2 regions of the Streptococcus sp. Marseille-Q6379 genome follow, and region 2 is predicted to be linked to the other one. Evidence: predicted binding sites of a transcription regulator. Region 2 holds the regulator's gene; the other holds the start of a gene.

What was found. The regulator Rex, encoded in region 2, represses fermentation and respiration genes when NADH is low (regulators of the CRP and FNR family bind a similar motif). The targets are predictions, from matches to a motif close to TTGTGAANTANTTCACAA.
Region 1: lpdA (dihydrolipoyl dehydrogenase) is a predicted target of Rex. The motif match lies at 3,222-3,239, and genes of this name have one in related genera.

What each region holds. Positions count from the first base shown of each region.
Region 1 covers NZ_CBCPLV010000001.1:681,518-687,159, forward strand. Annotated here, with positions in the region: gene ACWPVZ_RS03445 (diacylglycerol/lipid kinase family protein) at 1-220, opposite strand, end outside; gene ACWPVZ_RS03450 (DUF389 domain-containing protein) at 324-1,349, opposite strand; gene ACWPVZ_RS03455 (GlsB/YeaQ/YmgE family stress response membrane protein) at 2,130-2,369, shown strand; gene ACWPVZ_RS03460 (CsbD family protein) at 2,626-2,829, shown strand; gene lpdA (dihydrolipoyl dehydrogenase) at 3,396-4,736, shown strand; gene ACWPVZ_RS03470 (thiamine pyrophosphate-dependent dehydrogenase E1 component subunit alpha) at 4,841-5,642, shown strand, end outside.
Region 2 covers NZ_CBCPLV010000002.1:583,582-589,223, forward strand. Annotated here, with positions in the region: gene ACWPVZ_RS09305 (ribose-phosphate diphosphokinase) at 7-978, shown strand; gene ACWPVZ_RS09310 (cysteine desulfurase family protein) at 982-2,094, shown strand; gene ACWPVZ_RS09315 (DUF1831 domain-containing protein) at 2,096-2,443, shown strand; gene ACWPVZ_RS09320 (redox-sensing transcriptional repressor Rex) at 2,585-3,244, shown strand; gene ACWPVZ_RS09325 (gamma-glutamyl-gamma-aminobutyrate hydrolase family protein) at 3,237-3,932, shown strand; gene radC (RadC family protein) at 3,990-4,676, opposite strand; gene ACWPVZ_RS09335 (DUF7657 domain-containing protein) at 4,723-5,642, opposite strand, start outside.

The sequences.
Region 1 (5,642 bases), on a different contig from region 2:
TAACCTCATTTACAGTACCGTCTCCACCAAAAACAATTACTGCATCATATTTTTCTTTAGAGGCTTTTTCAGCAAATTGAGTTGCATCTTTGGCTTTTTGCGTAATCTTAGTTTCAACATAATCAAAATACTTTTTAGCCTTATTCTCCAAGCTCTCTTTATAATCTAATGCTGTTTCTCCTCCAGAAGTTGGATTAATAATTATCATTACTTTTTTCATTGATATTTTCTCCTATGGACTACTAGTGACAATACTTTTCAACGGTTTCTTATGCTTATCAAATTAATATCTCACATTACTTGTTGTTATTTGGGGATTCTTTTTACTTATCCTTTTCTATTTGTTGAAGATCATCATCGTTTTTATATTGAATGATGTAGTCGACTATTTCTTTTTCAGTTAATCTATCATTTGTTATTTGTGAAACCTGAATCGAGATATTTTTCAAACCATATTCATTTTGTTTGTTAATGATACTTTGTAACTCAGCTTCTGAAAGATATTTACCTGAAATGGTTAGCTTTAGTGTATTATTTTCTTTACTATATTTCTTTTTCAAAATAGTATGGTTTTCAAATTGATCGGATAGATAATTATTGATAGACTCATTGATTAGCGTATCTCTAACTAAGGTAGTTGCAGAAGCTAAACTTGGAATAATAAGAACAAGCGAGACTAGAATTAATATTTTTCGCATTTTAGAGGCTTTACGATTATGTTTAACATAAGGATTATTAACCATCATCACATTAGTGCCAATATATGTAGCAATCATAATAAAACTGCAGTTAATGGAGAACAAATATGACGCCCCTATCATATACTCAAGATTTCCTGTGGCAATAGAATACCCCACGGTACAAACGGGTGGCATAAGAGCAGTTGCAATGGCGACACCAGGAACAATGTTATTAGCTTCTTTCTTTCGTGCTCCAATAATGCCGGCTAATCCACCGACGAATGCTATTACAACGTCCCAAATTGTGGGCGAAGTTCTAGCAATAATTTCCGTACTTGCGTAAGAAATGGGCGAAAGTAAAAAATAAAGTGTAGAGGCTAAAAGGCTTACTGCAACTTGAATAAAAAGAACTTTAAACGATTTTTTGAGAAGTTTTGTATCTAATATTGCTAACGCAAAACCTACTCCAAGGATAGGTGTCATCAATGGAGAAATCAACATTGCCCCTATGATTGTTGGAATAGAATTCATATTCAAACCAATAGATGCAATCAATATCGCACACAATAAAGTGGTTAAGTCACTTTTTGATAAATCTAAATCCTCATAGATTTTGTCCCTAAATTCTATTAGAGAATAAAGTTTACCATCCTTCAAAACTTTTTCCATAACAGTACTCCCTCTTTGTTAGTATAGTCACTTTTTAAGAAGTTACTCAATACTGTTTGACCTCTTCTGAAAGGAAAGAATATCTTGAGGGAACAACTTTTTAAGCTCACTCTTTGACGACGTATCTAAATCATTGGCCATTATTATTGTAACTTCTTTACGTGGGCGTGTTTTATATTCTACTTTCAATTTGTAATCAATTCATTACTCCTTATTAATGTTAAACTCCTACTGAAAATACCACAGTGTCTGGTATATTATTTATACTTCTTTATTAGATGGTTACTTTTTAAAGAAAAATCATGTAAGGGTTTCCATAATTCAATTATACATTTTATTTATGTTTTAGTCACTCTAACTTCTTAGGACTATTTTCTTTTGTATCTAAAACCTGATTAATCACATGGATGCACCAGTTTAATCAATCTTTTTATTCCTAAATTTTTCCATTTAGGAAATGCTCTTATAATTGTATAGCTAGGTGTAATTTATTCAAAGCTTCTCGTGTACACAAAAAAATTATGAGCTAAGCGAAATTACAAACTTACGCAAACGGTTGCAAAAACCACCGATAGTTTCCATACTTTCTTTGTAAGCGCAAACATTTTCATTGACTTATCAATTTGATTAACTTATACTGTTATTAACAGGTATATACTAACATTAATCTTATGATTGTTAAGATTAATATAAAAAATGTTTTAGCTAAAATGTAACTCTTTAGATGGTTTGATTTTCCAAACAATCTAACTTTCCTCTATGTAGAAAGGGGGAGACATTATGCTTTGGGCTATTATTGTCGGAGGCTTTATAGGTTTTATTGCTGGTGGAATCACTAAAAAGGGAGGTTCCATGGGAATAATTGCCAATATCTTTGCAGGTTTAATTGGTTCATCTGTTGGACAGTCACTCTTCGGTTCTTGGGGACCTAGACTAGCTGGAATGGCCTTAGTTCCATCAATTTTAGGGGCAGTTATTGTTGTTGCAGTAGTATCATTTTTCTTAGGAAAAAAAGAATAATTTTCAATATTTCGACAGGAAGACTCCAATCAACTAGCAAACTTAGTGCCGATAAATTAAAAAAGTGGTAAACATGGACTAGCTAATGGTTTATCAGCAAATAAAGATAACGTTAGTGAGGGTGTTCAAGCTGTTTATGACTCGACTTCAACACAAAAGCTATAATTTAACTTATCTTGTTATACTTAAAAATTTGAATGTATTGTTTAAGAGCGTTCATATTTAAAAATCTTTATGTCCAAAGGAGGATAAAATTATGTCAGTAGAAGAAAAACTTAACCAAGCTAAAGGCGCTATTAAAGAAGGTTTCGGAAAAGTAACTGGTGATAAAAAAACAGAAAAAGAGGGTGCTGCTGAAAAAGCAGTCTCAAAAGTGAAAGAAGTTGCCGAAGATGCCAAAGATGCTGTTGAAGGAGCTATCGAAGGTGTGAAAAATATGATTAAAAAGGACGATAAATAATTAAATAGTCAATTGATTTTTCACATAAAAGCTACAAAAGTTACTCTACAAAAAAATAGAGTTGTCATATTCTACTCCTAATTACTCACTTATAAGATTACTTTCAAAATAACTACAAATCGATATTCTTATAATATTATTCAGTTGAAAAATCAACTTTCTTTAGATTAATTTAAATTCCTTTTTAAATCCATATATATTCTTTCTAATAGTAAAAGCACTCTAATTTCTATAGTTTTATCCAAGCTATAGACGCTAGAGTGTTTTTTATAACATTTTGAAGAATTATTTAATGATTGGGGGAGGTTTGTATTTTTCTAGTTTTTATACAAATCAGCAAAATATAAGCGCTAACATCATCCCGAATAGGGAATGGCAAACGTTTGCATTACTTGTGAATATTTTCACTACCAAAGCATCACATTTTCAGTGAATTACTTGATTTTCATAAGTATTAGTTTTATAATCAAAGTATAGAAAACGCTTTCAAAAACATCTCCGAGTTTTTGTCCTACTTGAAGTGGTTCGGCTAACAGCCGACTTCCATTCTAGAAAGGAGTATTGTTTTGAGTCAATGTGATATTCTCATTATAGGGGCAGGTCCTGGTGGTTATGTTGCTGCTGAAGAAGCTGCCCGTTTAGGTAAAAAGGTAACTGTCATTGAGAAAAACTCCATAGGTGGCACTTGTTTGAACGTTGGCTGTATCCCATCCAAAGCCTATCTTGAACATGCTCATTGGTTATTAGCTGCTAAAGAAGCCTCTCAGTATGGAGTAACAGTTTTAAATGATAATCTTGATTTTCAAAAACTTGTTGCTCGCAAAGATCAAGTCGTAGCAACACTACAGTCTGGTATTCAATCAAGTTTTAAACAATTAGGGATCACCTATATTGAAGGTGAGGCAGCTTATATTTCTGATAAAACCTTCCAAGTTAATGGTGAAAGAGTCTCAGGTAAGTCTGTTATTTTGGCGACGGGGAGTCATCCATTTATTCCTCCTATTGCTGGTATTAACGATGTTGACTACTTGACAACAGATAGCTTTTTCAACTTAAAGGAACTTCCTCAACGTTTGGTTATCATTGGTGGGGGTATTATTTCCGTTGAGTTAGCTTTTGCCATGGCTCCACTTGGTGTGGATGTGACAATGATAGAGGTTGCACCAACAATTTTAGCAACTGAAGATGACGAAGCACGTTCCATTATTAGAGAAAAGATGGAACAACTTGGAATTACTATTCTGGAGGGAGTTAGCATAGATAGGGTTAAAGAAAATGCTGTAATTTTAGCAGATGGCAAGTCCTACTCTTATGATAACTTACTTGTAGCAACAGGGCGTAAGCCAAATATTGAGTTAGCCCAAATGATGGGCTTGGAGCTGACCGAAAAAGGCTTTATTAAGGTAGATAGTTATTACGAGTCATCTCAATCAGGTGTTTATGCGATTGGGGATTTGATTCCTGGATATATGTTAGCTCATGTTGCTAGTAGCGAGGGAATCAAAGCTGTTCGAGCCATTTGTCGTCAGGCTGAGGAACCGGTTGATAATTCAAGTGTTCCACGGTCTCTCTTTACAACGCCAGAGATTGCTTCCTTTGGCTTGTCAGAAGAGGAGGCGGTACAACAAGGATATGATATATCAGTTGGTCAACTTCCTTATGTTTATAATGGTCGAGCCATTGCGTCTAATTCAGCAAAAGGTTTTGTTAAAATTGTCTCCGAAAAACGCTATCACCTACTATTAGGTGCCGTTATCGTTGGTCCACATGCAACTGATATTCTACAATCCTTGATTGTCTTGAAAGATGCTGAAGGAACACTTGATCAGCTTGATAAGACAATTTTTGCACATCCAACAATTTCTGAATTGGTTCAGGAAGTTGTAAGACTGATTTTAAGGTCCTAAGGTCGATGGATAGGTTTAGCACAGCCATTCTCATTTTTTCAAATCTATATATCTGTCAATAATATTTGTTTTTTATAAAGCTCTCTATAGAAGGAGGAAACAATATGACACATTATCAAGAATTGCCACAAGCCCTAATGAAAGAAAAACATCAGGGACAAACCTTAACCAAGGAAGAAGTTAAGGTTCAAACTGCCCATGATCTTGGTGTGGAAAATGTTTCAAAAGAAGAGGCTAAATCCATGTATAAGACTATGTGGGATATTCGAAATTTTGAAGAAAATGCACGACATTTCTTTTCAATCGGTCAAATTCCAGGATTTGTTCACCTTTACTCAGGTGAGGAAGCTATTGCGACTGGGGTATGTGCTAACTTGACTGATAAAGACTACATTACTAGCACACATCGAGGACATGGACACTGTGTGGCTAAAGGTGGAGACCTTAAAAAAATGATGGCTGAAATCTTTGGTAAGTCTACTGGGCTTGGTAAAGGTAAGGGTGGCTCTATGCATATCGCTGACTTGGATAAAGGAATCCTTGGTGCTAATGGTATGGTAGGCGGAGGCTTTGGTCTTGCGACTGGGGCTGCTATGCGCAACAAATATCTAAAGACTGATGATGTTGCTGTATGTTTCTTTGGTGATGGTGCTGCCAATGAAGGTAATTTTCATGAGTGCTTAAACATGGCCTCTATTTGGAATCTACCTGTGGTATTTGTAAATGAAAACAACCTTTTTGCAGAATCAACACCACAATGGTATTCATCAGGTTCTCCAACAATTGCTGAACGTGCACAAGCTTACAATATGCCTGGAGTTCGCGTTAATGGTAAGGACTTATTTGCTGTTTATCAAGTGGCTAAAGAGGCCATTGAACGTGCGCGTCGTGGAGATGGTCCAACGT
Region 2 (5,642 bases):
ATCGTCATGGTACATCAAAAAGCAAACCCACAATTGAAATTGTTCTCGCTCAGCTCAAACCCAGAAATTGCTGAAAAAATTGCTGAGGCTACTGGATTGCCACTTGGTAAAGTATCTTCACGTCAATTTTCTGACGGTGAAATCATGATCAACATTGAAGAGTCTGTTCGTGGGGACGATATCTATATCATCCAATCTACTAGCAACCCTGTTAACGACCACCTTTGGGAATTGCTCATCATGATTGATGCCTGCAAACGTGCCAGTGCTAACTCTGTCAACGTTGTTATGCCTTACTTTGGTTATGCACGTCAAGACCGTATCGCTGCGTCACGTGAACCAATCACTGCTAAATTGATTGCCAATATGCTAGTTAAAGCTGGTGTCAATCGTCTCTTGACGCTTGACCTTCACGCTGTCCAAGTTCAAGGATTCTTCGATATCCCAGTAGATAACCTCTTCACAATGCCTTTGTTTGCTGAATACTACAACAAAAAAGGATTCACAGGAAGTGATGTTGTCGTTGTTAGCCCTAAAAACTCGGGTGTTAAACGTGCTCGTAGCTTGGCGGACTACCTTGATGCACCAATCGCTATCATTGACTACGCTCAAGATGATTCAGAACGTGAAGAAGGCTACATCATCGGTGAGGTTGAAGGAAAAACAGCAATCTTGGTTGATGATATCCTTAACACTGGTAAAACGTTTGCTGAAGCTGCTAAAATCCTTGAACGTGGTGGCGTTAAAGACATCTATGCAGTAGCTAGTCACGGTCTCTTTGCAGGAGGTGCTGCTGAAGTCCTCAACGCTGCCCCAATTAAAGAAATCTTGGTGACAGATTCAGTTGCAACTAAAGAAAAAGTTCCTACAAACGTTAAATACATTTCAGCAAGTAAGCTAATCGCTAACGCTACTACTCGTATTTTCGAACGTCAACCACTTAGCCCACTCTTTGCTTACACTGCAAACGAGGACTAAGCTATGGTTTATTTGGACAATGCAGCAACAACTCCTTTAAATACTGCTGCTATTTCAGCTATGACACATGTCATGACTGAAACCTTTGGGAATCCATCCAGCCTCCATGTTTACGGTCGACAGGCTTCTAAGGAACTTCGTGAAGCCCGTGAAGAAATGGCCAAACACTTTGAAGTCCCTGCTCGTAAGCTTATTTTCACTTCTGGAGGGACTGAAGGAAACAATACAGCTATCAAAGGTTACGCCCTAGCCAATCAATCTAAAGGTAAGCACCTGATTACAACTGCTATTGAACACCACTCTGTCCTTCACACTATGGCCTACTTGGAAGAGCGTTTTGGTTTTGAAGTAACCTATATTCAACCAGAAAATCAAGTCATTACTGCCCAACAAATCGCTGATGCCTTACGTGACGATACCATTCTGGTTTCTGTTATGTATGCCAATAATGAGACTGGCCAATTACTTCCTATTAAGGAAATTGGTGACTTGCTTGCCAATCACCAAGCTGCCTTCCACGTCGATGCCGTTCAGGTAGCAGGAAAGCTTCCTATTCACCCAGAGGAACTTGGAGCCGATTTTCTCTCTATTAGTGCCCATAAATTCCACGGACCTAAAGGTGTCGGCTTGCTCTATCATAACGATTTGCATTTTGACAACCTACTCCACGGTGGTGAGCAAGAAGAAAAACGCCGTGCCAGCACTGAAAATCTGGTCGGTATTGCAGGTATGACCGCTGCTTACAAGCATGCTAGTGACCACTACCAAGACAATTACCAACATGTTGAAACGATTCGTCAGTCCTTTCTAGATTCCCTTACCATTCCTTATGAAATTAATGGCGGAGGATCTAGCCTACCTCACGTTATCAATATTAGCTTTACTGGTAAGGAAAATGGGCCTCTCTTAACCTTGTTAGACCTAGCAGGCTTTGCTGTCTCAACAGGTTCTGCTTGTACTGCTGGAACTGTTGACCCTAGCCATGTCATCCAGGCCCTCTATGGCAAGGATTCTGACAAGCTAAAAACAGCCATTCGCATTAGTTTATCAGAGGAAAATACCGCTGAAGAACTCCAGGCCCTAGCAGAAAAACTTAATCAAATCATAGGAGACTAACATGGCATTTGAAAAAAGCATTCATTTGACTGACTGTAAGTACCGTTACACCATCAGTCCTAATGTCAAAAAATTCACTCTACGTGATACGACTTTTGTGCAAAATAAAATCGGAAACTACGAGTTGCACCGCCTTCTCGAAAAAGTGCCTAACTCAGGCGAAGGTTTCCCACTCAAAATCACTATTAACAAAGACTTGACCGGCTTCAAATTGTCTATCACAGACAAATCTGGCCTTCGTAACGTTAATATCTTTAAAAATGAAGATCACCACATCTTGCAAGAAAAATTCTACTTCTTGATGCAGAGTTTGGTTGATCGTAACGTTTTCGAGCAAGAAGAAGTCTAAGTTTTTTCTTACTACATAGAAATAGCCTATCCATGTGATAGGTTTTTTATATCGCCTCATCTACACTATTTTGTTGCAATCTTCACAAACTTTTCTTAAAATATAGGAGAATCATACTAATTAAAGAAAGGAAAGCGATCAATGACATTTGAGAAAAACATCCCAAACGCCACTGCCAAACGTCTCTCTCTCTACTATCGTATTTTCAAACGATTCCATCGTGAAAATATCGATAAAGCAAGCTCTAAACAAATTGCTGAAGCGATTGGGATTGACCCTGCTACTGTTCGTCGTGACTTCTCCTATTTTGGTGAGCTAGGTCGCCGTGGTTTTGGTTATGACGTAAACAAGCTGATGACATTTTTCGCTGAACTCCTAAATGACAATGCGACTACCAAGGTACTCCTCGTAGGTGTTGGGAATGTTGGGCGTGCCCTCCTCCACTACCGTTTTCAAGAGCGTAACCGCATGCAGCTGGTCATGGCTTTTGATACAGACGATAACGAATTGGTTGGAACTCAAACCGAGGACAAGATTCCTATCTATGGGATTTCCCAAATTAAGGACAAGATTGCCCAAGAAGATATCAAAACAGCCATCCTGACAGTGCCATCAGTTAAGGCCCAGGAGGTGGCTGATCTTTTGGTTGATGCCGGAATTGAAGGCATTCTCTGTTTCTCTCCGGTCAACCTCAATCTTCCACGCCATGTGGTAGTCCAATACGTAGACTTGACTAGCGAACTACAAACCCTACTCTATTTCATGAAAGAAGAAGAAAAATCAAGGAGAAACAATGACTAAACCAATTATCGGAATCACTGCCAATGTAAGGCCTAATCCAGCCCATGAAGACATCAACTGGTCCTATGCCCCATCTGGCTTTGTAGAAGGAGTTCAAAGAGCCGGTGGCCTAGCAATCCTACTACCAGTATCCGATCCTTCGGAAGCCAAGAACTACATCTCCATGATTGATAAGCTTATCCTGATCGGTGGGCAAAACGTTGACCCTAAATTCTACAACGAAGAGAACCATGCCAGTGAAGATGACTTCTTCCTCGAACGGGATATCTTTGAAATGGCACTCATCGAGGAAGCCACTAAGCAGAAGAAACCCATCTTTTCAATCTGTCGTGGAACCCAACTCATGAACGTCGCACTAGGTGGTAGCCTCCATCAAGATATTGAGCATCACTGGCAGGACAAGCCGTCTGATTACCTCTACCATGAGATGATTGTTGATGAGAACAGTAAGTTGGCAGAAATCTACGGACGTGAAACCTCTATCAACTCCTTCCACCATCAAAGTATCAAACACTTGGCCTCTGACCTTCGTGTCATTGCGCGTGACCCTGAGGACAACACCGTCGAAGCCGTTGAGTCAAATAGTCCAGACCTTCGTTTCCTTGGTGTACAGTGGCACCCAGAGCTTCTCCTAGACAAACGCGAAGAAGACCTCAAACTCTTTGAATACGTCGTTAACGAACTTTAAAAGCAACTGAGACTGTACTCAGTTGCTTTTCTCTTGTCTTTATCACATAGGTTCAACCTAAAGATCAAAATCCTCCCTCTCCTCACGAAAGGAATAATAGGTTGATTTTCCAACAATCAGATGATCAAGCAGACAAATCCCTAAGTCATCACAGGCCCGCTTAATCTTTTGAGTAAAATCGATATCATTTCGACTTGGATAGGCCTCACCTGACGGATGATTGTGAACCACAATCAAAGACGTTGCCATCAGATGACAGGCATAATGTAAAATCTCACGTGGCTCAGCAATCGAACGACGGACCCCACCAATAAAGACCGTCTTTTGCTGAATAATACGGTTCTGCGTATCCAAATAGATAGCCACCAGATGCTCCTGAGGCTTGTCCCCAATATCCAACATCATACGACGAGCCACCTGCTGACTGGACATAATCTGCTCAGAACGAGACAACTCAGCCTTCTCAATCCGCTTAGCCAACTCCACCATAGCCTTGAGCTCAATAGACTTCACACGTCCAATACCAGGAATCTCCTGAAGCTCATTCAAGGACAAACGAGACAAATCCGCCAAACTCGTCATCCCTTTCAAAATACGATTAGCCATAGATAAGACCGACTCAGACTTGGTCCCCGTCCGCAGCACTATCGCCAACAGCTCTTGGTCAGACAACACTTCTGCTCCTTTCTGCAAGAGACGCTCACGAGGCAAAAGCCCCGACTCCTCAGCTACAATACTATACATAAGAAAAAAACCTCCTACTTACTTATTCGTAAGTGGGAGGGGGAAGTTAATTCAAATATTCAAAGATTCTATTATTATCATTATCCTGATAAATCTCTGTAAATGACGAACCAAATTCTTTATTTAAGTCTCTAGTTGTCAAAATATATTTTACATTTAAGTCTTTTAACTCATTTATATTTAAGTTAATATTTACATTATCGGGAACTGGTGTAGTCATAGATGTGTTCTCGTTCGTTAATGAATATTTTAAGTGTGCATATCTATTCCATACATCTTCATATTGATTTTGCTTATCAATTTTAGACATAAGTTGTCTATCGGGATAAAATCTAACACCATCTATACTTTTAGCACCAAACATTTGAACAAAGTGATAGAGATTTGTAGAATCAGACATCCAAATCGCATTAGGATTTCTTCCTACAATGCTTTCAACTTCATGAGATAGTAATTTATTTTCAATAGCACCTATGCCATGTGTGAGTGGATTAACAGTCAATCCACTCACAGTTATAATGACTAACATAATAGGATAGAATACACCTTTTTTTCTATAAAGAATACAAATAAAAGCAATTAACATAATCACAATTAAAATAACGGATGTAAACCTTCCTAAATAATTCTTATAGATATCATCTGTTAGTCCTCTGTATAAGTAGAGTATCGTGACAATGAATAAAGATGGTAAAATTTTAGTTAACTTTACTCTCTCTAATTTATCCCAGATAAAAGATATAAACCATATCGAAGCAAAAACTGCAATTACTGACATCGATTGCCACGACCTAGAAAATGGTACATAGCTAAACAATGTTAATTTAGATAGTACGGTTGGTATACCAACTATACTATAAAGCATCAGCATTAGTGAATAAACTACTAAGACAATCCCAAAGATGTTTTTATTGATATCTTTCCTTTTAATAACAAAAGGCAAGATTATCAGTATGTAAAGTAAGA